Regions from separate parts of the Pseudoalteromonas sp. NZS127_1 genome, predicted to be linked through region 4. Evidence: predicted binding sites of a transcription regulator. Region 4 holds the regulator's gene; each other region holds the start of a gene.

Region 1 (7,552 bases), on a different contig from region 4:
TTTGATGAAGTTAGTTGTTCCATCGATAGGATCTACAATCCATTGGTAATCATCATCCTTGCCTTTATGCTCACCTAATTCTTCACCAACAATAGAGTGAGTAGGGTAAGACTGTAAAATAGTGTCACGAATTACGGCTTCGGCTTCTTTATCAATGTTAGTTACTAAGTCGTTAGCGCCTTTTTGTTGCACTTCAACTTTTGATAAATCTTCACTTGCGCGAAGTAAAATTTTGCCTGCGTTGCGCGCAGCGCGAACCGCAATGTTTAACATTGGATGCATGGTATTACCTTTGGGTTGTAAAAGAACGTTTATATATTTCAGCCGGCATATTTTAGCGACTTTTGACATAAAGTAAACAATAAACCCCAAATACTTATGTTTGTTTTTTATACAAGATTGAAAAATGTCTATATTTTTTAAAAATAATAATGAGCAATTAATAAGTCATTATGTTCCTTTGTGTGTTAATTAAATTGAATTAATTTTAAATAACGCTTTACCTAAAGTTAGCTTGAGGTTTTATCGTGATCCTAACTTAATTGATAGGACAACATTATGTATTTAGAGCACGTAAACTTAGTCGCGAGTGATATAGATAGTATGCTTAAATTTTACCAAGCTGTATTTCCGCATTGGTCAATCAGAAGTGAGGGTAGAGGTGATTGGTACGGAAAACCAAGACGCTGGGTACACTTTGGAGATGACACGCATTACATTGCGATAAGCGACCATGGTGAAGGTGAAAACAGAAACCTATCGGGCCATCAAATTGGTTTTGCACACTTTGCTTATGTAACTAATAATTTAAGCGCAGTAGTAATGCGCTTAAATAAAGTGGGTTTTACAGTAAGCAAGCAAGGTAGCGAGAATCCTTTCAGAAAGAATGTCTACTTTATTGATCCCGCCGGGTTTGAAGTTGAGTTTGTAGAGTATTTAAGTGATATACCAAGCGAGCGAAATAACGATTTATAATAAAATACTAAGCAGCACGCTAAAGTGCTGCTACTCAATTATAGTGAGCGGTTATTATTACCCGTGCCAAACTGGGTTTTTAGCTCATTTGCAAAGCTCATAAATTTTTCTTTAATTGTGCGCTTTATTTTTACTTCAACCGATCCCATAACTGCCTTTCCTTCAATATGAATAGTAGGACCTTGGCGTTTGTTAAGCGACACTGATTTATTTTCAAGGCTACTTAAAATACAAAACATTTTAGACACTACATTTACATGCTCTGGTACGTAAATCTCATCGCTACCAAAAATACAGTTAACGTGAATAGTTACATTTTGATGCGCAAAAATGGCATCAGTAAAATCAAGTACCACCGATCCCATAAAGTTACTTAAATATATATTTTTTGGCACGACCCACTGACCGCTTCGTTCGTTAGAGCCTAAAATACTACGTAATGTAAAATCATCATCACTGTTTTGCTGTGCACTATAATGTGGTTTAAATTGCGATTGTTTTTCTGCTTTATATTGCTGATCGGTATTAAGTGTTAAGTCTTCTACTAAGGCTAAAAGAGCGTTGTTATTAGGTGCATCCATCGCGTTATCGAGTCGTCTCTCAAATGCATCAACAGAAATAACCCCATGACTGTAATTATAAATTAATTGATCAATCACTTGTTCGCGTACTTGCTCTATTGGGCGGTCTTCAACTTTTACAGACATGGGGCATTCCTTATTATATTTACTATTGATACTGCTCTTGATGTTTATATGCAAAGCACGCACCAAATATAATCACCTTAATTATCAGTAGGTTAATTTATAATGATGTTTTTTATTTTGTTATATTAACGATAGATTAACCAAAAATGCAATTATCTAGCTATTTTCACTATTTGAGAAAGTTTTACCGAGTAGCCTGTAAATAGTTACACAACTATAGATAATGCCTCACTCCAAAATAAACTCAACCTATTGAAATTTAAGTATAAATAAAGTTGGCCCAAAGCTCGCATTAGTTAAAGTGTCTTTAATCAAAAGGAGAAAGATTATGAAAACATTTAACAAGTCTATTATCGCAGCTCTAGTTCTTGGTACTACGGCTATGGGTGCCCAAGCAAACAGCTGGGAAAACGAAAGTAAAGATGCTTGGATTGATGGTAAGGCAGAAACAGTTCTACTTATGAACACTAATCTAAACAACTTTGACATTAACACTGATGTAAAAAATGGCAAAGTAGTACTTACAGGTAAAGTTAATAGCGAGCTTGATAAAGAGCTAGCAGAAGAACTTGTACTTAGCCTAGATGGTGTATCTGATGTTGATAACAGCCTTACTGTTGTTAAAAGCATGGATACCAAAGATAAAAGCAATGACATGATGGACGATGATGATAACGACCTAACGGACGCTAAAATCACCACTGTAATCACAACTCGCTTCCTGTTTGACTCAGAAGTTGGTGGTACAGACATCGATGTTGATACCGACAATGGTATTGTAACTCTGAACGGTTCAGTAGAGTCTGAAGCTGAAAAACAACTAGCAGTTAAAATTGCTAAAAATGCTGAAGATGTTCGTGACGTAGTTGATAAACTAGCTATTGTTGCTGAATAATACAGTATAGTTAAGGCCCACTAACACTGGGCTTTACGTCTTTTTAATGCTTAATTTAAATGGAGTTTAGTCATGGATATTATTCGTATAATACTTTCGGTTTTATTACCGCCATTAGGTGTGTTTTTGCAAGTTGGCTTAGGTATGCATTTTTGGTTAAATATTTTATTAACACTGCTAGGTTATTTCCCAGGGTTAATACATGCAATCTACATTATTGCGAAAAAATAATGACAGATTATATATTGTGTAAGCCGACTACTGAGGCCTAATGATACAAGTGCCCCAGTACCGTTCGGCTCACAATATTAGTTTTTAAAGTAAATATTTTTTATCAAAATCTAATTTTTAATTTACTCAAACTAAGTGATTTATTTCTTGTAACTCACTCCCAAAATACACTCAGCCAAACCATTGTTTACTTCAATTAAGCTTTCTAACTAACAGTAGTGTTCTGATTCTGTATTGATGCCATTTAGGAAATCTTTAATATTAGTTTGTTTATATATCTACAATACGCGATTAATTACTCTATTATTTAGTGACAATATTACCATCACTTCTAGTGTTATCATTACACCAAGCTTTTACGCATATTGAGGTAGCTAATTGAATATTCGACTTATACTGTCAGGCGTTGTGTCATTCGTTTTTTATTTTAGCTGGGCCTACTGGGCGAACAGTTCTGCAGATATTGCTAAATCGGTCACGCTTCAAGCTGCATTAGTACAAGGTTTGTATAGTGGATTTGTAACGCTGTTTTTTACTTTTATTTTAGAAAAGGTCGTCAACAAGTATAAGTCTAGTTATGTATCGCTTGCGTTCGTAACTCCAATTATTTGTATGTTTCATTCTAAAACACCACAAAACGTAGCAATACGACAAAGCTTCAATAATGCAATTAACTCTAGCGCCTCGTATTTAGGTAACAAAAAAATAGCAGGTGTACTTTTTGCGCCTATTATTCCGATTACTGTTCAATCGAGCTTAGTGATTATGGTGAATGTAATTAATCAGACACCTAATTTGACACTTACAGTAGCCCCAAGCATATTTTTTACAGCCTTGTATGCCTACACATATATGTTAGCTTTACTTAAAAAGTAGAGCGTTAAATACAAAAGACTACATGTGGGAGGAAGGTTTTTATAATTTAATGCAGAGAATATCGTGGGGAATATCTTGTATTTTATGCTTATACCCACCTAAAAGATTACTATTTAAGCAGTTAGCTTACTGATTGTTAAAATAAAGGTGTTTGGTAGTGACAAGCACCTAAAAAGTTTTTATACTGCAACCCGCTTTAGTCGCTCTGTGACTGAACGCTTCAAAAATTAACTGCCTAGCAGTTATATAAAAGTTGGCCCCTTAGCTCAGTTGGTTAGAGCACACGACTCATAATCGTTAGGTCCCCAGTTCGAGTCTGGGAGGGGCCACCACTTTTGCAAACTTTCCAAAAAATACCTACTCAAATTATTTAAAGCTACATGAACTTAATATCGTGTAATTTATGATTCTTTATTTACCTCTAATAATAAATATAATTTAAATAAAGTTAATCCATAGATTAAGCTAAGCTTTCTTAAATTTGAAAGAGTGCGAATGCACTATTAAATTCCAGCGTTAGATCGGACGCTATTCATGCTCTGTTTTGTAAATGACAATGAGCTGCACCTGATTTTAGAATACAAAAAAGCCCCTATTGGGGCTTTTTACTTACTAGTGTTTACTTCTATTGCTCAAAACTACAAGAGTTAACTAATTTTTACGGTATATCTCATGCTCAATATCGTAAATATTTACGCTTAAACTGTCTGATGCTCTGCAGTATGTTTTTAAGCATGAAAGTAGCAGTTCGCTTAACATTTGTTTTTGCTCAATTGAGCGTCCCGCTAAAATATGTACCGCGATATGTATAAACCCTGATTTTCCTGCGCCAAGTTGATATTGCTGATAAGCAATAGCGCGTGTTTTGATGGTTTCTAATTCAAATAAGTTACTTTCGAAAGCGGTAGTGTGAATTTTTTCTACCAGTACTTGTGGTAAAACAGGGAGGTCTTCTGAGTGTTCAATAATAATGTGCGGCATTTAGGCGTTTCCTATTATGAGTTACTGCATGAGCGAGAGTTAATTGTATCAAATACAACAGGGTTCGCTAAACCCTGAGCTATCTAAAATCTTTACTTTAAACTAATTTAGTCGTATTTATTTTTGATGTTAGTATAAAAACAAACAGGTGAACCTTCGCTTAGTAACGTAGGTGCCAAGTTACTTATATATTAATTAAGGATAAGTATGAAATTACCACAAAAATTTAAACGTTTAGCTTTACTTACAGGTGCAGTTGTTACATTAAGTGCTTGCTCTGACGATGTTGCATCGGTAAGTCTGGGGTTATTTACAACTAAGGATGTTGTGGTTAATTCGCAGCAAGATCCAATCCTTGAAGGCGTTACTTGTCATATTAGTCATATAGAGGCTAATTTGGACTTTTCTGATCCCTCTGATATGTCTATAGCATGTCGTCAAACGGGTCCTATTACAGCGCAGCAGCTACAAAAAATAGACCGCAGTAAATCAGGTGAAGTGATATTCAAATCATCTAAAAGTATATTATTTAAATCACTAAAAGTGCGCCGTATTTACGATGCTGAGAATCGTACTTTATTGTACTTATCGTATTCAACTAAAGAATCCAGTGGTAGCCACCACCATGCACTATCAACAGTGCCGCTATACAATACTCAAGCGTGGGATTGGGCACTTACACAAAAAAACTAAACTAGCACTAAAACTTATAAGAGCACCTTATGTTAGCTTTATTTAAATCGGCACCTTTATTGGAAGATCAAGAGCAGCAATGGCTTATTGATACATTTATTTGGGCTGTAGAAAATTTTGATGCAGAGTTTTTTACAAAGCACACTCAAATAATACTGCCAACGGCCACTTTTTTCCCTGATTCGGTATCGAGCATTGAGGAAATGGCGAGTAATGTTTTTACCCGGGTTACTAATTACGCGGGTATGAATGCATGGCCTATTCAATTAGTCGCACCTCAGCAGTTACAACCGCAAGTTTTTCCGCACTTTGAATTTAGTGATGGAATACGTGGCGAAGGCAGCCATCTAATTGTGCCGCCAAGCCATAAGGTCAGTATCTCTTTTAATCCTAATCAGATTAATCAGCCACAAGATTTAGTGGCAAGTTATGCGGGTACTCTGGCCACCATACTTATTCATCACGTTGGGGTGCTACCGCCAGGAGGTAGGGAGTATTTACCACAAGCTGCCGACGCACTTGCCTGTTTTTTAGGATTTGGTGTGATGATGAGCAACACGGTGTATCAGTTTAAAGGCGGTTGTGGCTCTTGTTATAATCCATACGCTAACCGTGAAGCTAAGTTAAGTGAAACACATACGGTATTTATGCATGCCCTGATTAGCTACTTTAAAAACGATAAAGTGTCTAAAAAGCATTTAAAGCCGCATTTACGTGGTCAGTTTAAAAAAGCGCAAAAAGAAATTAAAGCATTGGTAAATAACTCGGCTAACCCGCTGTTATTAGCTTATTCGCCAAACTAGCAAGGATCTGCGTGGAATACTTAGATGAATTTTTACTGATTGTTATTGCTCATTTTTTTGCAGTAGCAAGCCCAGGGCCCGACTTTGCCGTAGTACTTAAGCAAAGTGTGCAACAAGGAAGGCGCAATGCATTGTGGACAAGCGCCGGTGTTGGCGCTGCTATTTTACTGCACGTTGCCTATTGCGTTTTAGGTGTTGCGCTTATTTTAACGCAATCGCCTAGTTTATTTATGGCGCTTAAGTATCTTGCCGGTGCATATTTAGCTTATTTAGGCGTACAAGCACTCAGAGCTGCAAAACCTCCAGCAAGTAATGAAGGCGAGGCTGCAAAAGATGTTGAAAAAAAAACCGTCCAAGAAGAATCCGTTTGGCTTGCTTTTAGGCGCGGCTTTTTCACAAATGCATTAAACCCAAAAGCCACGTTATTTTTTATGTCATTATTTACACTCGTGATTAGCCCAACAACACCGACTAGCGTACAGGTCGGTTACGGTGTGTACATGGCATTGGCTACTTGGGCGTGGTTTTCAATGCTTTCAATAATACTTTCTAGAAATAATGTAAGGGGTTTTTTCCAACAACGCGGTTATTGGTTTGACCGTGGAATTGGCGTTATTTTAATTGCTCTTGCAGTACGTGTTGTTATTTAACTTATTTAAAAAGTACAGGAGATAAAATGCCGTTATATAATTTTTCGTTTGGCTCCAATATGTCATCTAATCGTTTGTTAGCGCGCTTACCTAATGTAAAGCGTGTAGGAACAGCGGTACTTAAAGGTTACGAGCTAACTTTTGATATGCTATTTAAAGATGGCTCTGGCAAATGCAGTATTTGCCCAAGCGATAAAGAAGGCGCGCTGGTTTACGGCGTTATTTATGAGCTTAATGAAGATGAAAAAGTTATTTTAGATGGTATTGAGGGCGTAGGTTACGACTGCGTAGATATAGCCCCAACGCTTCTAACGGGTGAGACTGTAACTGCACATTGTTATATAGCTAATACCCATGACAGCGATGTACTCCCATACGATTGGTACATAAAACACGTTCATCGCGGATCACTTGAAGCGGGCGTACCAAAAGAATACAGTGATGCGATATTAAATCGCGCACAAAAAAGCGATACCAATCAAGAGCGCGCAGCAATTGAATTTGCAGTTCATCAAAAATAATAAAATAGGATTGATATGAAATTAACCAAACTTGCCGCAATTGCACTACTAGCAGGCACTTCGTTTAGTAGCTGGGCACAAGTTGATACCAACAAAATTGACGACGTTATTAAAGCGTCAATGGCGCGTTTTGACGTACCCGGTATGGCAGTCGCCATTGTTGAAAACGATAAAGTAATATTTGCTAAAGGCTTTGGTGTAACTAATCTCGATACCAACA
Region 2 (7,552 bases), on a different contig from region 4:
AATTTATTAGCGTAAATGCCGATTTATTACATCGTTTTACTCCGCGCATGCTAGATGGACTCGCGGATATGTGTGATAAAATAGACGCATCACGTAAACAGATTAAGAGTACACAATGAGCGATTGGGCTACATTTTTAGAAAGTGAATTACAGCAACCTTACATGCAGGAAACGTTAGAGTATGTGGCTAATCGCCGCAATGAAGGTGTTGCTGTTTATCCGCCTGAACCTCAAGTATTTAGTGCTTTTGATGCCACAGCACTAAATGACATCCGCGTTGTAATTTTAGGACAAGACCCATACCACGGAGAAGGGCAAGCGCATGGCTTGTGTTTTTCGGTATTGCCTGATGTAAAAAAGCTGCCGCCGTCGCTTAAAAATATGTACAAAGAGTTAGCTACCGACATTACTGGTTTTACTATTGCTGATCACGGTTACTTGCAAAGTTGGGCAGATCAAGGCGTGTTTTTACTTAATACCGTACTGACCGTTGAGCAAGGGCAAGCGCATTCCCATAAGCATTTAGGGTGGGAGCAATTTACCGATAACGTAATAGCGCACATTAATGAACACTGCGAAGGTGTAGTCTTTATTTTATGGGGCGCACATGCACAGAAAAAAGGTAAGGGCATAGACAGCGCTCGCCATCATGTTTTAAAAGGGCCGCACCCATCGCCACTTTCGGCGCATAGAGGCTTTTTTGGTTGTCAGCATTTTTCAAAAACGAATGAGCTATTACAAGCCCAAGATAAAAAGCCGATTAACTGGCAGGTGTAAATAACCTGGGCTCTGAATAATAAATTTATCTCATACAGCTAATTTCAGCGCATTAAAAAAGGCTTTCATATAATGAAAGCCTTTTTGTTTAGTTGGGGCGTATTGGATTAAAAATTTAGCTCATCAATCGCAATACTGTCTGTAAAAAAATCATATTCCTGTAATTCTTTACGTAAGCGGTGTTTGTCTTTTATTGCTTCTATTTCCCGCCATTTTCTTTTTTTATTTTTCTGAGAGGTTTTCCTTGTTGTATCTGGTCCTTCTAATATCTCTAATATATCGTTTAGGCTATCCATGTACTTCTCCTATTGATTTTATTGACCTCAAGAATACCTATACCACAGGCCTAGCTAAAATAGAACAAAAAAGTGACAGTAATGTTACGAAGATGTGATGAATTGATGAAGGTTTATATCAATATTTATATTAAGGAATAGCGTATTTTAGGCATAAAAAAACGCCGCAATAGCGACGCTTTTTAAAGTATGTTTAAAGCAAATTACATTGCTTTAAAACGTGCTTCCAGTTGTTCTTGTGCATCAGCAAAAGAGCGAATACCTTCAGCTAGTTTTTCAGTAGCCATAGCATCTTGGTTATGTAACCAACGGAACTGTGCTTCTGTTAAAGGCTCTGGTTTTGGCTCTTGTGGAACATCGCTTTCTAGCAAGTATTCTTGTGCGCCTTCTAAGTTACCTAAATCTTCTAAAAGATTAGGGCTAATAGTTAGCTTGTCACAACCTGTAAGTGCAATAATTTCGCCTGTATTACGGAAACTTGCACCCATCACAACTGTTTTGTAGTCATGACGTTTGTAAAATTCAAAAATGCTGCGTACAGACTGAACACCTGGATCTTGTAGCGGATCGGTTGGTTTTTCCATGCCGTTAGCAACGTGCCAATCTAAAATACGGCCAACAAATGGCGAAATTAAAAATACATTTGCATCGGCACACGCGCGGGCTTGGGCATCGCTAAATAATAAAGTAAGGTTACATTTAGTGCCTTCTTTTTCTAGCTGCTCAGCGGCTTTAATACCTTCCCATGTAGACGCAACTTTAATTAAAATTTTGTCTTTGCTTACGCCTTCTTTTTCGTAAAGGCTAAGTAGAGTATGTGCTTTATCAATCGTAGCTTGCGTATTAAACGAAAGGCGTGCATCTACTTCAGTAGAAATATAACCAGGTACAATCTCGCTAATTTCTTTACCTAGTAATACGGCAAAGTAATCACATGCTAGTTCAAGTTGTTTAGCTGGCTCTTGCTCGGTTTCTTTTGCATAGCTCCAAGCTTTATTTAGATAAGGCTTATAAGCTTCAATCTCGCTCGCTTTTAATAAAAGCGACGGGTTTGTTGTTGCATCTTCTGGTTGATGCTTTTTGATCGCTTCAATATCGCCAGTGTCGGCCACGATAGATGAATGTTGTTTTAGCCTTTGTAGAGCTGAAGTCATTTGCTTTCCTCATTCCAAGCAAGTTAAAAGAATAATCTAATCACTCTTAATATATACAATCCATACTGCAACAGTGTGACAATGCTTGATAGGTCTTATGTCCTGATCAATAAAAAAACGGCAATGCATGGGTTATTAAGAGAGGATTTATTTAAACAAAACGTGCTTTTCGTTTCATTTAATGTTGAAATTGACACTAAATAAATTACAAGTCAATAGCTAACTATGATCACTGTTATTTCACCTGCAAAAAATCTTGATTACGAAACGCCACCCGCAACAGACAAGTTCACTCAGCCTGAATTACTAGAGCACAGCGAAGAGCTCATGAAAGTATGCCGTGAACTAACACCAGCGCAAATTGGCAGTTTAATGAAAATTAGCGACAAGCTATCTGGGCTTAACGCAGCACGCTTTAGCGAGTGGGCGCAGCCGTTTACACAAAGTAATGCTAAACAAGCAGTGCTTGCCTTTAATGGCGATGTATACGGCGGTTTAGATGCAAGCACGCTTAAAGCTAGCGAGCTTGATTATGCACAAAACCACTTACGTATCCTTTCTGGCTTATATGGCTTATTAAAACCACTTGATTTAATGCAAGCTTACCGCCTAGAAATGGGCACCAAGCTTGAAAACTCGCGTGGCAAAAACTTATACGAGTTTTGGGGCAGCGTAATAGCGAATAAATTAAACGAAGTATTAAAAGCACAAGACGCGCAATACTTAGTTAACCTTGCTTCAAACGAATACTTTAAAGCGGTAGATAAGAAAGCATTAAATGCACAAATTATTACCCCACACTTTAAAGACTGTAAAAACGGTCAATACAAAGTAATTAGCTTTTACGCTAAAAAAGCACGCGGCATGATGGCGCGCTACATTATCGAAAATAAAGTAACGCAGTTAAGCCAACTTAAAGAGTTTACGGTAGCAGGTTATTACTTTAGCCCAGAGGCAACAGTTAAAGAGCTTGAGCCGGTATTTATGCGCGACGAACAAAATTAGGTTTATAAGCTTAAATAAAAAACTTAAAAGCCATGCATTGCATGGCTTTTTTGATGTTGGCGTTATATTTGCAATCTCATCTAATATTAATGAGAACACTAATTAAATAGGTGCAAATAAAATGATCAGCATTCCGTCAATTGACGAAGCCGAAAAACTAATAGAAGAAAAGCTCGGAGGGTGGTTTGATGTTGTAATAAGTCATATCCCTAATTTTATAGTTGCGATACTGATCGCAATTGTGTTTTCAATATTGGCACGCTTTGCTGGCAAGCTGATGAAAAACGTATTACGCCGCTCACTCGACTCAAAACAAATTGCCGACTTAATGGCGTCAATTTTTAAAGTTATTGTGTTGTGTATAGGCTTATTTATAGCGCTCGATTTTGTTGGCTTAAAAGGCACTGTTACCTCACTGCTTGCTGGTGCGGGTATTGTTGGTTTAGCAATTGGTTTTGCTTTTCAGGATATGACCGAAAACTTAATAGCCGGTATTGCTATGGGTGTACGCAAACCATTCAAAACAGGCGACGTAATAGAAACCGATGACGTGTTTGGTTCAATACATTCTATAAACCTACGTAACACGCTAATAGAGAGCTTTTATGGGCAGTTAATACTGGTACCAAACAAAGTATTATTTAGAAATGTACTAAAAAATTACACCACGCTAGGTGTTAGGCGCATAGAAGTACCTGTAGGTATTTCGTACGGCGACGACATAGAAAAAGCAAAGGACGTCATCGTCGAAAAAATAAATGAATTTGACTTCGTAATACGTAAAGACGAAACCGCTGTATACGCCGAAGGTTTTGGCGACAGCAGCATTAACTTACTGGTGTGGTTTTGGATTAAATACCCAGGTGAGCCTGACTTTATGACGGTACGCCACAAAGGTGTTGTTGCCGTTAAGCAGGCACTCGATGAGGCTGACATTAGTATTCCATTCCCAATTCGTACTTTAGATTTTGGTATTAAAGGCGGCGAAAAACTCGATGCCATGATAAGCGACAAAATAAGCCAGCAGTCATCAAATAAAGACAGTAGCGACGGTACTGACTCTAACCAAAGTGAGTAATTTAGTTAAAGCTCATTAGGCAAAAGCATTGGGAAATAGTTACTTACCAACAGCGCATTTTTACAGAGTAAAAAATGCGCTTTTTAATTAGTTCAAGTCACTTTTCTTTATTCATTAATTATTTTCTCCAGCAGATTTTGTAACGTATTTTTTATAAGGTAAGTTTCCCTTTTATCTATTTATTATGCAATTATTGGTTATACAAGGTGTATTTTTTTTAGATATTAGGGTTACAAACAAATGAAGTTAAGGATTAAATGGTTTACAAAAATAATTTTATTTTCAAGCCTAGTTATTAGCTTTATTTCAGTAGGTAACGAATATAATGCTAAATATGATGTGAGTTATAAATTAAATATAGATAACAATACCGCTGAAATACTTTTTCTCGATAAAAACAAAAACCTTACCTCTACATTAATCTTACCAAATAAAGCGGCATATATTGAAAAAGAGAAGTTACGAGAGTTTTGTAGCTCAGATGATGTTTTATGCCCTAGAAAAAGTTATGAAAGTAACGTTATCACTTGGTCACCTGATAATGAATATTTAGCTGTGTTTGTGGGTAATACAAAAGGGTTTTGGTTTATCCCCAGTAAAGAGATAACAAAAGCCGCATTCAATAAAAATAATGTAGTTAAAGTCGGCGTACATACTCAAAACGATAAAATAAATATTGCTCTATTTCATGGCGCGGCAGGATGGGTTGATAATCATCATTACGTTTTTTCAGCGGGTTTAAGTGGTGACAATTTTGTTTATAAGTTTAACCCAAAAACAAAGGAACTTAAGGGTTTTCCTTTTGAGCTAAATGAAGATTCTACGGTAAGCAGTTTTAAAGAAGTTTTTGTTGAAAGTTTTAATTCACAAAAAAGTAGTTTTAAATTAAGTGATGTTATTCAACAACTAGATAAATTGAAATAACTACAAAAAATAAACATAAAAAAGCGCAGCTTGTGTTGGAGTAACAAGCCGCGCTTATGAATTAGTTATACAAATAAGTTTATGTGGTGCGTATTAAATAACGCTAATTTTGTTACGAATGATTTTAACCCCATCCATATTTTCTAAAAACTTTTGAGCCAGTGCGCGCTGAAAACCAGTTTGTGCTTCACCGTATAAATCTACTTCACCATTTTTTACCTGCACGCGAATATCACTTAACGCTAGGTTAGGATTAGTTCGTAGGGTGTTGGTGATAGCTTGTTGTAAGTTAGGTTGAGTGGCTACACTGCTTACTACGGCCATGTTGGTTGCTGCACTTACTTTTGTAGCGCAAGCTAATAAAAATAAACAACAAAATGATACTAAAGCGATAGTTAACTTGAAGCGGTTCATAACTTAATCCTTACATTACGGTGAATAGTGCAGCCACAATATGGAAATTCCATCGGCTAGGTTATCTTTGTAGTTACAATTTCGGTGCCAATATTAACGCTATGAAATATAAGGGAATTTTATTAAGTGGGAATTCAGGTGGGCAAAAATTACATTTAAATGAGTATGAGTTACATGCTTGGGTTACATATGTAACAGGTACAAACAGCAGAGCCTGCAAGGCTTGCATTAAAAAGCCGACAAAAGTCGGCTTAGTATAAAAATGTTTTAGGTTACTTTTTCTTTTTAACCTTAGCCTTTTTCTTGGCTTTCATTTTTACTGGATCTTTACGTTTTTTAGCCGGTGGCTTAGCTTCTTTATGCTGTGGCTCGACACCTCTAATTACACGGCGTTTTAATTTTTGTTCAACGTAGCGCTCTACTTTATATAAAATACCAATATCGTGTGCTTCAACTAGCGATATTGCTATCCCTTTTTTACCAGCACGGCCAGTACGACCAATACGGTGTACATATACGTCGGCAGTACGCGGCATATCAAAGTTAATAACGTGGCTGATGTCAGATACATCAATACCACGTGCAGCTACGTCGGTAGCAACTAATATGCTTGTTTTGCCACTGTGGAAGTTTTCCATGGCTTTCATACGTTTGTCTTGTGGCATTTCGCCGCGTAACCACGCCGCTTTTACATCATTAGTTGTAAGTTCGCCAATCAATGTTTCTAAGCGTTCGCGAGTTTTAACAAACACAATCGCTTTAGTTACGTCAGGGTTTTTTAGCGTATTAACTAATAATTCAAGTTTGTGATGATAATCGTCGGCTAAATGTACCCATTGGTGAATTTTAGCTTTTTCTTTACGTGACGATTCGGCTTCTAATAGAGCTGGGTCGCTTAATGTTTTTTCAGCAAACCTTTCTACGCTGTCACCTTCAAGTGTTGCTGAGAATAAAAAACATTGGCGACGATTTTTAGCTTCGTCACAAATACGGCTCATTTCTTTTTTGAAACCCATATCTAACATGCGATCTGCTTCATCAATAATAAGCATTTCTACGTGTTCAGCATGAAAGTTTTCGGTTTCTAGGTATTCCATTAATCGACCTGGTGTGGCGATTAAAATATCATTATTTTTTTCAAAAATTTCTTTATGCGTGCCGTAGTTAATACCGCCTGTTACTACACCAATTTTTAGGTGTGTGCGTTTAGCTAGCAGTTCACATTGTTCATGAATTTGATAAGCCAGCTCACGAGTCGGGGTCATAACGAGTACGCGCGCAAAACCAGGGTCACGACGTGGGAAATCCAGTAAGTACTGAATAGCCGGAATTAAAAATGCCGCTGTTTTACCTGTACCAGTAGGCGCAGATGCTAAAATATCGCGCCCCTGTAGTGCTTCAGGAATAGCTTGTTGTTGAATGCTGGTTGGCGTCTCGTAGCCCATTTTATTAATGGCATCGAGTAGCTTGTTATCAAGATCAAATTCAGAAAATTGCATAGAGTGTCTAAAATAAGGGACAATTACCCTGATTATACGCGCTATGCTGCGCTTGGTGAATGAAAAGGTGAAAAAATGTCTGGTTTTGTATTTAAACAATTTAAAGTTGAACACGACCACTGTGCAATGAAAGTTTCTACCGATGGCATTTTGCTTGGCGCATGGGCTAATTTAAGCGGTGCAAAGTCATTACTTGATATAGGCACCGGCACCGGCTTACTAGCACTAATGTGTAAGCAGCGCAGTAATGAGCTTGATATAACTGCGGTAGAAATTGACGAAAGCGCCTATACCCAAGCATTACAAAATGTAGCTAATAGCCCGTGGCCAACTATAAGTATTACGCACCAAACTATTCAAAGCTTTAGTAGTGAAGTTAAATTTGACGTGGTTATTTCTAATCC
Region 3 (7,552 bases), on a different contig from region 4:
ATAAGGTAACATTAAAGTTCGAAATCACGATTAAGGATTATTATGAATTTATCAAAAAAATTACAGTTATTTTAGCGTTTTTTTTAATCACAATGAGTACATTTACCTATGCAACAATGACATGCCGTTGCACCTCAGGTAGCATGACGGTTGTTCATGGTGAGGGTGGTACAGTTAGCTATTCGTGCTCTGGTGGTGGTCAAGTTTCTTGTATGATACGATTGGAATAAGCATCATTTAGAAAGGCGTATGCCTTTCTCTTCTAAGGATAGTAAAATGAAATACATATTTTTAATTGCACTTGTTTTTGTCGCCATTCTTGGTATTGGTATTTTAAACACTGGGCAGCCTTCAGATCCTCCGCTAACCCACATACAACCAACTGATGAAGCCATTCTTAGTAATGAAAAAGCTAAGCCTCCAATTGAGCCAAACACCCTATTAAGTAAAGCCTCTGAACCATCTGTCAAACAGCACAAAGTTGTAGAGCAAAAAGTGGCAGCGATATCTAAATTGCCTATTTCAAGCCCTAACGCTTTCTCTGAAGAATTTGTTTCAACTGAGGGTGGAAAAGAATTTGTTTCAACAAAAGCATTGGACGACGTATTTAAAAATGATACTTCAATATTACTGCAGCGTATGTCTAATATTGAATACTCTGAAATAGCACAAATACGTAAAGATAAGCTAAACGATTTTATTCTAAATGAATTAAAAGACGTCACTATTTTACAGCAAGATCTAGAGTGTGCAGGGAAGGTTTGCGCACTAGAACTTACTTATACACAAAGTAGTAATCAAGCATCTATTGAGGCTCTTTCAAGTTTTTCTAAAAACTATTCTTTTCAGCAATTTACTGAAACCGAAAGTGGTGATAAAAAATTAAAAGCATTATATATTGAAACTGAAGACCCTAGCCTATTAACTCTTTTAAATAACTAATTCACGCTGACAAGTATAATACTTAAAGCTATTTTCAGTCCTATATTAGAGTCTAGTTTTCCTGCTATAAAGCAGTAAAACTAGACCCCATAAGTATATTAAGTCACGAATAACCGGCATCAATCACTGCCCACTTTTAAAAATACCAAAGAATAGCTCACGTCCACTATTTTATGGTATCAAGCTGGGTTCATTTGTTTTATAACAATCTCTGCAGCTTTAAGGCTAAATAATATTTAAGTATGCGCCGTTTGCCATGCTGAGTGAATTCTCATTACAGGGCAAGCGATTAGCTTTTTACAGGCTAAAGCTTTACGTATTGCTCCTTGGCCTGTTGTAAGTGTATTTGTAGAACAACACAAAGACGTTATTGCACTTGATGAACAACTTCGTTTAGTAGACTACATTAAAAGCATTCGTGAACAATCTCTTAAAGATATGATCCCTGAAGACTTACTTGCGTTTAGCGGTAAGCACATGGCATCACTTGATCCAAGCACATACAACTTTGACGTTGAATGGTTTGCATCTACAAAGAGTGCAAAGAGCTTCCATCAAATGCTTGGTGATTTACCAGGTGCTTTTGACGACGCACTAGTAAATATTCCACTTGAAGGTGATATTACTCAATATGAGTATCAACAATTTGTTGCTGCTTATTCAAAAATATTCACCGACAACAACGAAAAACCAACACTTGCTCCTGCAACTCGTTTGCTTGCAATGCGTCGCCCTGATTTATTTACTCCGATTACAAATAATCGATTAGATGCTTTATGTGGTGCCCTTGGTGTTTCTAAACTTAAAAATAGTGATTTTGAGCGTTACTGGCAAGATATCGTAAAAGGTATTCAAGCTATGTCATGGTATAAAATGGCTAAACCTAGTAACGAGTTAGAAGAACAATTGGTTGCTATTAAAGCATTAATTCCATGTTTCTTTCACTACGCTGATGCTAAAACACCAGATAACTCTAACTACATTAAACTGCTAAGCAAGCCTAAACGTACTACAACTACAACAGGTAAAACTCAGCGTAGAGGTAAAGAGTCTGCAGAAATTTTAGTAGACCGTGCTCTTGCTGCTGACGATATTCCTGAACACATTCGCAGTAAACGTGATTCAATTGTGAGTGAAGTACAAAAAGGTCGCAGCGTAAACGAAACAATTAGCCTTATGCGCACTATATTCGGCTAAAACCTTCTAATTTAGCCGTACTTTTATGGTGCGGCTAGGTTAATTTATGCACCAGCAATGTGCGCAACATCTTCCTTCATGTTATATCCCCATCCTATTCATAAAATTCAAGCTCATGTTTTTAATAAATAAAAAATAATTTTTAATAAAAAATAATGAAGCTGGCACATACAGTGCAATTATCCCGTTAGTTAAACAATAAAAAGCCGTCAGCCTAAAGGTTCCGATTACATAATAAAAACCTTGGCGAGCAAAAATCATATAACGGGAAATGGACATGCTAAAACTAAAAAAAACCATCGCTATAAGTGCTATAGCATTAATGGGCGCAACATCTTTAACATCTACAGCTGTGCATGCTGAAGTAACTGCTAATGCAGCGGCAACATCAAACTACTTATGGCGAGGTCAAGAGCAAACTGGGGGCGATGCAGCTATTTCAGGCGGTATTGATTATGCCAATGAATCGGGCTTTTATGCAGGTACTTGGGCTTCAAATGCATCGTGGGCAGATGAAATGACCTATGAGCTTGACTTATATGCAGGCTTTGGTGGCGATATTAACGAAAGTGTTAGCTACGATGTTGGTTATATTTATTACGCTTACCCAGACGCAGCTTCTGAAGCAGACGCAGATTTCTCTGAAATTTACGGTAGCATCAGTGTTGAAGGCTTTACCTTTGGTGCTTCTGTATTAGCAACATCAGCTGCAAGTGGTGATGGTACAGACTTTGGTGATTCACTTTACCTGACAGCTGACTACGGTTTTGCTGTTGGCAGTAACGGCACTGAAATGGCACTTCACTTAGGCCATTACTCTGGTGATTTTATTGGCGATGATAATATCTTAGATTACGGTGTATCAATTTCGAAAGACGGTTTTACTTTTGGTTTGTCTGATACAGATATGGATGATTCAGATATTAAAGCTTACGTTGCTTATTCTGTAGACTTTAATTTATAAGAAAGAATGTGTTACTTGCTGCAACACGAAGGGCCTTTTGGCCCTTTTCTCGTTTTATAGCTGTTTTGCCTTAAATGGTACCTTATTACATTGTACTTCTACTGTTTTAGGGTACCAAGCTGGGCCGATTTGATTCACAACCACCTCAGCTAAACCATTAGTAAACGATTTATACGTATGAGCGCTTTGCCATTCACCTTGTGGGCAATGTGTTGTTAAATCTAACGGCTCTGATCCCTCGTACAACGCAAGTGCAAAATTATGATGCCACTGTGAGCTTTTTAGCGTTTTATTGCTTACTTTGCTTTGTGCTCCGTTATCAAAGTAAATATTTGTACATCCCGTTAAAATAATCAGTGTGCAACCGGCTGCAAGTAGCTTGATACTCATAATGTTTCCCCTATTACTTGCTCTTGGCACCACACTTTAATGGTATGGGGCGAGTATATTCCAAGCGTAATTAAACTCAGCGCTCCATCACTAAACGTTTGTTGTGACTGCATTTGAATAACCGGTGTATTTGAACATATTTGTTTTACGTCTACGCGTTGCTCGCCTACCAATCCCCAAAAGTAAAATGAGCGACTATCTTCGTAATTAGCTTGGCTCGTTATTTTTGCTGTTGCCTGTGGCTGAATGGTTACCGCAGAACAAGCACTCAGGCTTAATGCTATCGCCCCTATAATTAATGGTTTCATACTCTTTCTTATAAACTAAATACCAGTAAGGTAACTTTATAAGAGAACATAAAATATTAGCGTAAAAAGCTGTGGGGAATATGTAGAAACGCTATGAAGTTTTATACAGTTTATTACACATAAAGGCCGCATAAATGCGGCCTTTAAATTAGTCAGTTTAAGTGGTTAGTAGATAGACCTTAAAATTTAGCTAGGTTATTTTTACTGTCCTTGTCGACTAGCTTAATGTAAGGATCAACCCCCGCAAATAGTGGCTTTTCTTTTACTTTAAGCTCAATAGTATTAGTACCTGATACTATTTGGTGCTTTTGAGAGTAAATAACAAAATCTTCAGCTAGTAGGTTTTCAGGGTCATCGCTAAACAATGCAATATCAATTAGCTCATCGAGCGGCTGTTCAGTTTCTTCACCTTGGCCATCCGCACGCTGTTTAACGGCTTCTACGCTAAGTGTTACAGTATAAAATCCTTCGCTATCAACGCTATCTGTAACTGACACATCTTTCATCTCAAGCTCATATAAGGTGATATATTTAAACTGATCGTCAATAAAACTTTGCTCTGCTTGTGTTGCGTCTTGTTTTAAATAGCTAAGTAAATCAAGTGTTGTTGGGTATGGTGTTGATTGGTACTGAAACTCATTTAAAAATGCTTTGAGTGCATCATTTAACCGTTTTTCACCTAAACGATCATAAATCGCCATCATTACCACAGATCCTTTATTGTAATGAAGATATTGTTGAGACTGCGTTTTATATAGTGGCATTTCTTCAAAGGCTTCCCCTGTACGCCCTATTAAGTACCTATCAAGCTCATATTTTAAAAACTTACTTAGCTTCTCTGCGCCAAAGCGTTTTTCAAGCACCATAAGCGCACTGTATTGTGAAAGCGTTTCTGACATAACTGCGCTCCCCTCAACATTTGCTCCCGACACTTGATGCCCCCACCACTGGTGCGCTACTTCATGTGCGGTAACATAGTAAGGGTAGTCAACTTTACTCTCATCTCTTAAGTCTGTAATAAACCCCATGCTTTCTGAGTAAGGGACTGTATTGGCAAAACTTTGTGCAAACGAGCGATACTTAGGAAATTCAATTATACGTAGCTGCTTATGCTGATACGGCCCAAATGCTTGTGTAAAGTAATCTATCGAGTCTTGTACCGACTCAATCATGCGGTCAACATTCCATGCATGATTTTTGTGGTAATACACCTCAATATTTACCCCATTATGCTCAACCTTTTTACTTTCAAGTTCAGCCGAAAGCACCGCATAAAAGTTTAAAATAGGCGCATCCATTTCATAAACAAAAGTGCGGCGCCCGTCTTTTACACTTTCACTTTGTAAATACCCTGGGGTAATAGCAAATTGCGACTCGTCGGTTGTTACCGTTGCCTTAAAGTTAATAAACCCATTAGCTGCACCAAAATCACTTTGAGTATAGTACTGACTGTCTTCTAGCTTATGGGCACGTTCAAGTTCTGGTAAATCATGCTTACGGCGTTCAAATTTATCAGCTACCTGTAAACCACGGCTATAACCAAAGCTAGGAAGGAGTTCCAAGTTATTAATAAAAGTGCCATTGGCAACTAATTGTGTATCAGAGTCTTTATCAGTAAAGGCTGTATGATCACGAGTAACCGACAGTTGCCCTTCTCTTATTTCGTTTGGCATAAGCGGCTGCTCAAACTCAAACCATGCTGAATAAAGCGCTGGTAATTTTTCAACTATCTTACCGCCTGCCATAGCTACATCCCAACTTTTAGCGTGTTGAGGTGAGCTTATTAACACTCGCGTAATTGGCTCGTTAGAGGTATTAGTAAATTTAATTTTTGCCACAGCACTTAAAGCACGCTTTTTTGGATAAATATCAACAGTTAAGTCAACATCGGTCACCATAGGTACTGCTAAGTCTTTGTATTGTGCAAACTGCTGTTCATAACTTATTTGCTTGTCTTGAAACTCATCGCTCGTAGTAAACTCATTCAAAACTCGCGTGTTGTTATAAATATTGTAGCCTGCACCAACAAACACTAGTGCACTAATAACCGCAATCGCTTGCCCTTTTAACGACATATTATAACGAAGCATAGACAGGCGTGTGCGCAGCGTTTGTGAAGGACCACGGTGCCATAACGCAAACCCAACAATCGCTAAAACAAGACTTAACGCGCCCCAATATAATGTGTACCAATGCGCAGCTTGTAAGAAATGTCCATAACCATTTATATCAGAATACGGTACGCTACTGCTTTGCGAAAAATGATACATATGATGCTCAAACCCATAAGAACCCATTACTTTTTGCGCTATGTAATACAAAATAAACAAACCCATTCCTACATATTTATTCGGGCTAATAATCTGTAAAAAGAAGGCGAGTACTGTCAGCATAATCAACGGTAAAATCGATAAATAAACAATCCTAAATAAATACTGTCCTAGCTCTAAATTAAATTGACCTTTAAATAACTGAACTGTAATTGTGAGTATCATTCCCACGAGGAACAACCCAGAAACAGCGGCGATTAAAGCCAGTATTTTTGACACCCAAAAAACACTGTTATGTACAGGAAAGCTGTCAATAATATCGCCCATGCCACTTTGTCGCTCTCGCCACACAAGCTCAGCACTATAAAAAGCGATAATAACAAACAAAAATAAACCAGAAATACCGCTAATAATATTGACCATATTCTGAGTTAAAGGCCAGTTAGTAGTGCCATAAGCACCAATAGGCGCAAACAGAGGGATCATAAGCGTTACAATGCTTACACCCGCTAAAATCATAAAAGGAGCACTAAATATAACTTGTTTAAGTTCGAATATACTGCGCATTATTAGCTGAGATTTAGTACTAATCCCCGCTGATTTATAATTTTTAGCACTATTGATAAGTGCAGCTTGTTTATTTTGTACAAAAGCAGAGACTTTAAATTGCTTCTTCTGTTTTTTAGTTACTATGCGGTTGCTTAGCTTTCCAAGGCCAAAAAACATTGCAACACTGATTGCCACCCACAATATACGGTTAACTAAAAGGTCACCTGTGAGCGTTAGCACTTCTGTGTTTTTATCATTTACAGTCCAATAACGTGTTAAATCAATTAACGAACCTGAACCAAATGGGTCGGCGTAAACAACAATATTTCTAAATGCTAAATCATCAAAGTAAACGCCGGCAATTTGATAGGCTATAAAAATCACAACAGCTGCTACATACACCGACATCATGGTTTTAAAATAGACCGCTACACTATTAAAAATAGCCGAAAGCACAAGTAAACTTGGCACTGCTAAATAAAGATAAGGCGCAGCGTAGTACATTAGCTTATTAGGACCAATCAATTCGCCATCGAGCCAGCCAACTAATAAACCAAATTGCGACCCTAAAAACACACCCAATGGCACGCTTAAAAACACAATAAGTACAACTAAGTAAGAACCAAAAAAACGCCCTGCTTGATAAGGCACAGGATTAACAGGCTTACTAAATACCAGCTCATCCATTTTGCTTTCACTGTTGCGAATAGCAGAGCTGGCAACAAAGTTAACCACTAAAAACATAGCGAGTGTACAAAATGTAACGGTTAAAAGCATAATCGAGAACGGCGAGTTCATATGAACATTCGCCCCACCTAGCGGAAACTTACTACTGGAGCTTATAAAAAACGCCATAAAAAAGAAGATTAATGAGGTCACATAAAACGAAGGTTGGCGCATAAAATAGCGCAGCTCAAACGCAAGCATATTAA
Region 4 (7,552 bases):
TTTCAAGTAACATTAGTGCAAGTACGCTATCGCCTGCGGCTTCTTTGTCATCTTGAAATAATGTAATTGTCGCATCAAACTGCACTGCCAATTGGGCAAGCACGGTGGCTGCTCTGGCGTGCAATCCTAATTTGTTTTTTATTAAAAAAGTGTCTTCACAATGCATAACTTACTCTACTTAAGCTGAACAGGTGATTATTCAGCTATATTATTTTTCTTGTTCGCGATGGCGAATTTTCACATTGGGATGTGTCATTGCAAAACTTTCACCGATAGTTTGCGCTAAATATACAGAGCGGTGTTGCCCGCCTGTACACCCAATGGCAATGGTTAAATAACTGCGGTTATTTCGCTCTAAGTGCGGTAACCACGTTTGTACAAATGTTTGAATTTGCCATGTGAATTTTTGCACTATGCTGTGATTGGCCAAATAATCTTTAACAGGTTGATCTAACCCATTTAAAGGTTTTAATTCAGGTTCCCAATGTGGATTGGGTAAAAAGCGTGCATCAAATACGTAATCTGCTTCTTTTGGTATACCGTATTTAAAACCAAACGATTCAAACGTGACAATCAGTTGCTTATCTTTTTTACCTAAAATCTTTTCACGAATAGATTCAGCAAGTTGATGAACGCTTAAATCAGTTGTATCTATCATAAAGTCGGCGCGGGTGATTAATACATCAAGTAATTCTTTTTCTTTTTTGATGGCTAAATCAAGAGGCAACGAGTCAATTGATAGTGGGTGTAATCTACGAGTTTCAGAAAAACGTTTGATCAATGTTTGATCGTCGCTATCTAAATAAAATAACGTAGGTTTTGCAAAGCCAGGCAAGTATTCAAGAATATCGTTAAATTCATCTTGTTGTTTAGGGATGTTACGCACATCAATGCTAACAGCAATTTTATCATAGCTATCAGACACACTGCGAACTAATGAAGGAAGCAAGTTAACTGGAATATTATCTACGCAATAATAACCTAAATCTTCTACAACGCGTAAAGCAACCGACTTTCCAGAACCAGAACGGCCGCTTATGATAATTAACTCCATTTAACACCCTTTATAAAACTATGATTGATTGACAATAACTTGGTAAAGCTCAGTATCTGATTTTGCACTGCGTAACTGTTTACAAAAATCTTTGTTGTTTAGTTTATCAGCAATGGTTGCTAGAGTCTTTAAGTGCTGCTGGTTATCGCCATCTGGTACGATGAGTGCGACGAAAATATCAACAGGGCGATTATCGATCGCATCAAAATTTATTGGAGTTTCGCTAACGAGTACTAAAGCCAAAGGCTCTTCTGCACCGCTCATTCTTCCATGAGGAATGGCAATGCCACGCCCTATACCTGTACTACCCAATTTTTCTCTGCTCATTAAAGCATTAAGAATATCTTGTTGCGGTAAATACGGAAGTTTGTCGTGAGCAAGTTCGCTAATGAACTCTAAAATTCTTTTTTTGCTATTAAAAAGGACCGCAGCTTTGCTGCAGTCCTGGCATATAAGTGAGCTTAATTTCATCATATTAGTGTCGAGCAAGCTTCTCTTTGTGTTTAATTACTTGTCGATCGAGCTTGTCGATCAACGAGTCAATGGCGGCATACATATCTTGATGTTCTGTAGAGGCAAATAGCTCAGCACCGCTTACGTGTATGGTGGCTTCTGCTTTTTGATTTAATTTTTCTACATCGAGAATGACATGAACATTATTAATATGATCAGAGTGTCTTTCTAGCTTCGCAAATTTGGTATTAATATAGTCTCTTAGTGAATCGGTTAATTCTACGTGACGACCAGTTAAGTTTAGTTGCATAAGCATTACCCTCTTTTTTTTGCGTCTTAAATCAAACTTTTACGCTGATTTGACGGTGGAATAGCCAGAGATTCGCGGTATTTTGCGATTGTACGTCTCGCTACTTTAATTCCTTGCTCAGCCAATATATCCGCTATTTTGCTATCACTCAATGGTTTTGCTGAGTTTTCTGCTGCGATTAATTTTCGGATAAGCGCACGGATTGCTGTAGATGAACATTCACCACCGTTTTCGGTGCTTACATGGCTTGAGAAAAAATATTTAAGCTCAAATATACCACGGGGTGTGTGCATATACTTTTGGGTTGTTACGCGCGAAATTGTTGATTCGTGCATTTCTACCATTTCAGCAACATCATTTAAAACCATTGGTTTCATGGCTTCAGGACCGTGTTCAAAAAAGCCTTGTTGTTGCTTAACAATACAATTTGTCACTTTTAATAGCGTGTCGTTTCTACTTTCTAAGCTTTTAATAAACCATTTAGCTTCTTGTAAATGCGAGCGAATAAACTGGCTGTCACCACTGGATTTTACAGTGCGAGACATTGCCGCGTATTGGCTATTAACACGAATTTTAGGCATGCTGTCTGGGTTTAACTCAACAACCCAGCGGCCTTTAATTTTTTTAACTGACACATCAGGAATAACATACTCAGATTCTTCTCTTACAATAGTATCTGCAGGTTTAGGGCTAAGAGTATGTATTAATGTCATTACTTCCTTAAGCTCTTCTTCTTTGAGCTTAGTTTTCTTCATTAATGTACGATAGTCACGAGCAGCTAATAAATCAATATGCTCGGTTAAAATCATTTTTGTTTCATTAATGTAAGGTGTTTCTTTATCAAACTGGTTAAGCTGAATACACAAACACTCTTGTAAACTACGTGCAGCAATACCAACAGGATCAAACAGTTGGATGCGTTTTAATACAGCTTCAATTTCATCAAGTTCGACTTCGTTATCATCTTCGTTTTCTTGATTAAAGCTTTCTAAAATCTCTTCGCAGCTTAGTGTTAAAATACCTGAATCATCGACGGCTTCTACAATAGCAATAGCAATAGCTTCGTCTGTAGGGCTAAATGGCGTTAGTTGTAACTGCCACATTAAATACTCATGGAGCGTTTCAGTAGAGGCGCCTTGGTATATTGATTCGTCTTCAGGCATCGGACCCGATGATGCTGCTGGGGCGGCACTCATGTACTCATCCCAACTAACATCCATAGCCATGTCGTCACTTAGCGTGTCTTTTGCAAGTGCTTCACCACTATCTTGTTCGTATTCGCTTGGAGCATCATCGGCAGATGCGCTAACAGTTATGTCATCTGTATCTGCTTTTTGCTCGTTTTTACCTGCAGCGTCTTCTGAATAGTCTGCTTCTTCAACCTCTAATAGCGGGTTGCTGTCGAGAGCTTCTTGTATTTCTTGCTGGAGATCCAATGTACTGAGTTGCAACAAACGAATAGCTTGTTGCAGCTGTGGAGTCATTGTAAGTTGCTGGCCCATGCGCAGCTGTAGTGATTGCCTCATGTATCTCTAACAATCCTTTTATGTTGTTATAATTAATACTAGCAGATGCTTAAAGACATGGCGTAAATGTTACAGCCTAAATTGCTCGCCTAAGTAAACATCGCGTACTGTTTTATCATTTAATACGTGTTCTGGAGTACCTGATGCAATCAGCTCCCCATGAGAAACAATGTAGGCTTTTTCACAAACATCAAGGGTTTCTCTTACGTTATGATCGGTAATTAATACACCAATCCCACGATTTTTAAGATGTTCTATTATTTTCTTTATGTCTAATACCGAAATCGGGTCAACACCTGCAAATGGTTCATCCAGTAATATAAATTTAGGATCTGCTGCCAGCGCACGTGCTATTTCAACACGACGACGTTCGCCACCCGACAATGCCATACCTTGGCTATCACGAATGTGTTGTATGCTAAATTCATCTAATAATTTATCGAGAGTGTCTTCTCTAGCTTGTTTATTTAACTCTTTGCGCGTTTCTAAAATGGCCATTAAGTTTTGATAAACAGTCAGCTTTCTGAATATTGAAGACTCTTGCGGTAAGTAGCCAATGCCTAATCTAGCACGACTATGCATAGGTAAAAGAGTAATATCGTTATCGTCTATCGATATTTTACCTTTGTCGCTAGGTACAAGTCCTACTATCATATAAAACGTGGTAGTTTTACCTGCGCCGTTAGGGCCAAGTAAGCCAACAATACTGCCAGCTTTGACTTCAAGGCCGACGTTTTTTACAACTTCACGGCCTTTATAGCTCTTTGCTAATAGCTCTGCTTTTAATGTGCTCATGGTTGACCTTTGTCGCTTTTTTTACTTTTTTTAGTCTCGATTGGTACTAAAATTGTGTGAACGCGGTCAGTTGAGTTTTCATCTTTTTCGGCACTGATTAGCTGCTGCTCTATATCGTAGGTAATGCTTTTAGCATTTATTTTTTGTCCCGCTTGCGATACTTGTGCATTACCAACAAGCGTTAAAAAACGCTTAGATACATCATAACGTACTTCGTCAGCACTGGCGCTCATAGTCGTGCCATCTGATTGCTTTTCTTCAAAGTGCGCAGGGCTACCTGTAGCAATTAATAATTGTTTATTATCGCCAAGTTCATCGCGTTTATGTACTTCTAAGCGGTCGGCTGTGATACGGCGGTTACCGTGAATAATTTCAACGTTTTTCTCAAAAATCCCGACATTAGCTTTTAATTGACCTTCTTGCTTATCGGCGCTTATTGAAATTTGATTTGCAGCCGGTTGCGTGTTTTGCTCTGCAGCACTACTATTAAACGCTAGTATAAGTGTAGGAATAATAAGTGATTTTAATATTTTATTGGTCATAATATATGGTTCGCGTATGGTTAATTAGTTTTATCACTTCGGTTTTTAAGTCGGCTTCTAGGCCTTTACCAGTGATTTTTAAATTGGGTCCAGTGATGATAACGGGTTGCTCCGAACGCATTGTTAATAGCTTTATATCTACCTGAATATTATCAGCATTGATTTTGTCTATCATGGCGTTATCGGTTAAGTTTTTGGCAACCACATTGCCTTCTAAAATTAATTGTTTGTCTTCGTATAATGTTGCTTCGTCTGCATTTATTTGCCACGTTTGCTTTTCGTTATATAAAGTAAAAATAGGTTTTTCAAAAAACGTAAAACCTAATTGTTGATATAGCTCCATTTTAGCCGCAGTGACTTTGTGGCTAATTTTACCTTGTTCGTCATAGGCTGTTTGTTTGAGTTCTATGGCTATGTAATCAGGCTTGGCAATAACTTCAGGCTCAGTCTGAGGCACAATATTTGTTTGTGTAAAATAAGGGTACCAAAGCCAAACCATACAGCTAATGAATAAAACGCTTAATATTATGCGCGCTGCATTCATGAACTAGTGCCTTGTGTAGTCAATGCTTTACCATTTTCAAGCATAAGTAAGTCGGTGAGCTCTCTTACTGCACCAAAGCCGCCAGGCATTTGCGTTACATAGTGTGATAAACGTTTAATAAGTGGATGGGCATCATTTACTGCAACAGCAAAGCCGACTAATTCCATAACGGGCATGTCAGGACCATCATCACCGATATAAGCAATTTGTTCATCGCTAAGGTTGAGTTTGTCTTTTAGCTCTTGATAGGCAATGAGCTTATTTTCTTGGCCTTGATAAATATGCTGTACGGTTAAGCTGCTCATACGTTGTTGCACTATTTGTGAATGACGACCAGTAATTACAGCCACTTCAAAGCCACTGTTTATAAGCGCTTTAATGCCAAAACCATCTTTTGTATTAAATGCTTTTAGCTCTTCACCTTGATTACCAAGGTAAATACGGCCATCAGAAAATACACCATCAATATCGCATATAAGTAGTTTTACTTTTTTAGCGCGTGCTTTTGCATCATCGCTCAGCGGTTGATAGAGTTCTTCAAATTGCATTTATAATACTCCTGCTTTTAATAGGTCTTGCATGTTTAATGCGCCAATAGGTTGGTTTTTCTCATTGACGACGATTAAGCCATTTATACGTTTGTGTTCCATAATATTAAGCGCTTCAGCAGCCAAAATATCTTGCGTAGCCGTAGTGCATGACTTAGTCATAACAACATCTATTTGTGTTGTATGAATATCAATTCTTTGCTCTAAAATACGACGCAAATCGCCATCGGTAAATAATCCCACGAGCTGCTGATTTTCATCAACAATGGCTGTCATACCTAAACCTTTAGCAGACATTTCAATGAGGGCGTCTTTAACTGTTTGTGAAACGCTAATAATAGGTGTATTTGCGCCGCTGTGCATAACATCTTTTAAAGTAAGTAATAAACGCTTGCCTAAACTACCACCTGGGTGAGATAGCGCGAAGTCATCAGCTGTAAACCCGCGAGCTTCTAATAATGCAACTGCCATGGCATCGCCCATCGCAAGCGTTGCAGTGGTACTTGATGTAGGAGCTAGACCCAATGAACAGGCTTCTTTTTCTACTTTAATGCACACATGCACATTAGCAAGGGTCGCCATGGTTGATTGCGTATTGCCAGTCATCGATATCATTTTGGCACCAAGTCGTTTTAAAACAGGAATGATATTTAAAACTTCGCTGGTCTCACCTGAATTAGAAATAAGCATAACCACGTCATTTTTAGTGATCATACCTAAATCACCATGACTTGCTTCACCAGGGTGAACAAAAAATGCAGGACTGCCAGTGCTTGCAAGGGTTGCTGCTATTTTATTGCCAATATGACCTGATTTACCCATACCAATGACAATAATACGGCCTTCACAGTCGTACATTAATTGGCATGCGTTATGAAAATTCTCATCTACATATTGTGCAATATCACTAAGTGCTTGGCGCTCAACATCTAAAACGCGAAGGCCTTGTTCAATAAAATTTAGCGTTGCCATCATTTACCCTACTTGACTAAAAATATACCCTTGGTAACCCAAAAACGCTATTAGCAATAAGCCGCCTTCTACTCTATTGATACGTTGGGTGCCTCTAAAGTTCAATGACATAATAATAAGAGCAAGTGTTGCGCCAATCATAATTAATACGTCTCGGCTTACTAATGATGGATCAATGGCTGAAGGGTTAATAATACCGGCAAGTGGTAATACCGCTAGAATATTAAATATGTTTGAGCCAACAATATTACCTAGTGCTAAATCATCTTCATTTTTAAGTACACCTGCAACCGAAGCGGCAAGTTCAGGCAAACTAGTACCGATGGCAATAATTGTTAAGCCAATGACTAAGTCGCTTAAGCCGAAGTATTTAGCAATATCGACAGCCGAACCTATTAAAAAATGAGAGCTAACAGGTAGGAGTATCATGCCGACAACTAACCAAAATACCGCTTTTTTCGTAGGTACATCGTTAGGGACGTCGTCGCAGGCTTCTGAGACAAATGGGTCATCTTGGTTTTTTGCACGCATAGATACAATAATTAACCCACCGATGAATACGATAAAGCCAACCAAAAGTGCAACACCTTCATTAAATGAAAAGTAGTTATCTGAGAACACATACCAAGTAGCTAAAGATACGAGCATCACTAATGGCATTTCACGTTTTAATGTACTTGATGAAACTGAAAGAGGGCGAAATAAAGCTGTGATACCTAACACAAGTAAAATGTTTGTAATATTAGAACCAACAGCATTACCAACTGCTGTGTCGGTTTTATTAGCCAAAGCGGCAGAGGCTGAAACC

The links. The regulator sigma-54, encoded in region 4, starts transcription at its own class of promoters, with help from an activator protein. The targets are predictions, from matches to a motif close to GTTGGCACGNNNNTNGNNT.
Region 1: a site for sigma-54 is predicted at 1,957-1,975, ahead of I6F50_RS07310 (BON domain-containing protein). Genes of this name have one in related genera too.
Region 2: a site for sigma-54 is predicted at 5,723-5,741, ahead of I6F50_RS08220 (BON domain-containing protein). Genes of this name have one in related genera too.
Region 3: a site for sigma-54 is predicted at 2,300-2,318, ahead of I6F50_RS15880 (TorF family putative porin). Genes of this name have one in related genera too.

The regions. Positions count from the first base shown of each region.
Region 1 is NZ_JADYXO010000006.1:665-8,216, forward strand. Features, by position in the region: gene suhB (inositol-1-monophosphatase) at 1-282, opposite strand, end outside; gene I6F50_RS07300 (VOC family protein) at 559-975, shown strand; gene I6F50_RS07305 (LiaF domain-containing protein) at 1,014-1,682, opposite strand; gene I6F50_RS07310 (BON domain-containing protein) at 2,011-2,577, shown strand; gene I6F50_RS07315 (YqaE/Pmp3 family membrane protein) at 2,650-2,808, shown strand; gene I6F50_RS07320 (hypothetical protein) at 3,187-3,684, shown strand; tRNA gene I6F50_RS07325 (tRNA-Ile) at 3,940-4,016, shown strand; gene I6F50_RS07330 (5-carboxymethyl-2-hydroxymuconate Delta-isomerase) at 4,336-4,665, opposite strand; gene I6F50_RS07335 (CreA family protein) at 4,873-5,358, shown strand; gene I6F50_RS07340 (hypothetical protein) at 5,388-6,161, shown strand; gene I6F50_RS07345 (LysE family translocator) at 6,173-6,811, shown strand; gene I6F50_RS07350 (gamma-glutamylcyclotransferase family protein) at 6,838-7,332, shown strand; gene I6F50_RS07355 (serine hydrolase) at 7,348-7,552, shown strand, end outside.
Region 2 is NZ_JADYXO010000006.1:194,864-202,415, forward strand. Features, by position in the region: gene I6F50_RS08185 (cobalamin-binding protein) at 1-119, shown strand, start outside; gene ung (uracil-DNA glycosylase) at 116-778, shown strand; gene I6F50_RS08195 (DUF3545 family protein) at 886-1,074, opposite strand; gene tal (transaldolase) at 1,278-2,228, opposite strand; gene yaaA (peroxide stress protein YaaA) at 2,454-3,233, shown strand; gene I6F50_RS08210 (mechanosensitive ion channel family protein) at 3,355-4,311, shown strand; gene I6F50_RS08215 (hypothetical protein) at 4,552-5,235, shown strand; gene I6F50_RS08220 (BON domain-containing protein) at 5,329-5,649, opposite strand; gene srmB (ATP-dependent RNA helicase SrmB) at 5,922-7,148, opposite strand; gene I6F50_RS08230 (tRNA1(Val) (adenine(37)-N6)-methyltransferase) at 7,224-7,552, shown strand, end outside.
Region 3 is NZ_JADYXO010000019.1:67,573-75,124, reverse strand. Features, by position in the region: gene I6F50_RS15890 (hypothetical protein) at 277-942, shown strand; partial or broken gene I6F50_RS15885 (hypothetical protein) at 1,228-2,139, shown strand; gene I6F50_RS15880 (TorF family putative porin) at 2,417-3,103, shown strand; gene I6F50_RS15875 (hypothetical protein) at 3,158-3,493, opposite strand; gene I6F50_RS15870 (Bor family protein) at 3,490-3,801, opposite strand; gene I6F50_RS15865 (M1 family aminopeptidase) at 3,981-7,552, opposite strand, start outside.
Region 4 is NZ_JADYXO010000003.1:2,549-10,100, forward strand. Features, by position in the region: gene I6F50_RS04345 (HPr family phosphocarrier protein) at 1-166, opposite strand, end outside; gene rapZ (RNase adapter RapZ) at 209-1,054, opposite strand; gene ptsN (PTS IIA-like nitrogen regulatory protein PtsN) at 1,073-1,525, opposite strand; gene hpf (ribosome hibernation promoting factor) at 1,530-1,817, opposite strand; gene I6F50_RS04365 (RNA polymerase factor sigma-54) at 1,844-3,343, opposite strand; gene lptB (LPS export ABC transporter ATP-binding protein) at 3,413-4,138, opposite strand; gene lptA (lipopolysaccharide transport periplasmic protein LptA) at 4,135-4,680, opposite strand; gene lptC (LPS export ABC transporter periplasmic protein LptC) at 4,670-5,224, opposite strand; gene kdsC (3-deoxy-manno-octulosonate-8-phosphatase KdsC) at 5,221-5,772, opposite strand; gene I6F50_RS04390 (KpsF/GutQ family sugar-phosphate isomerase) at 5,773-6,744, opposite strand; gene I6F50_RS04395 (calcium/sodium antiporter) at 6,748-7,552, opposite strand, start outside.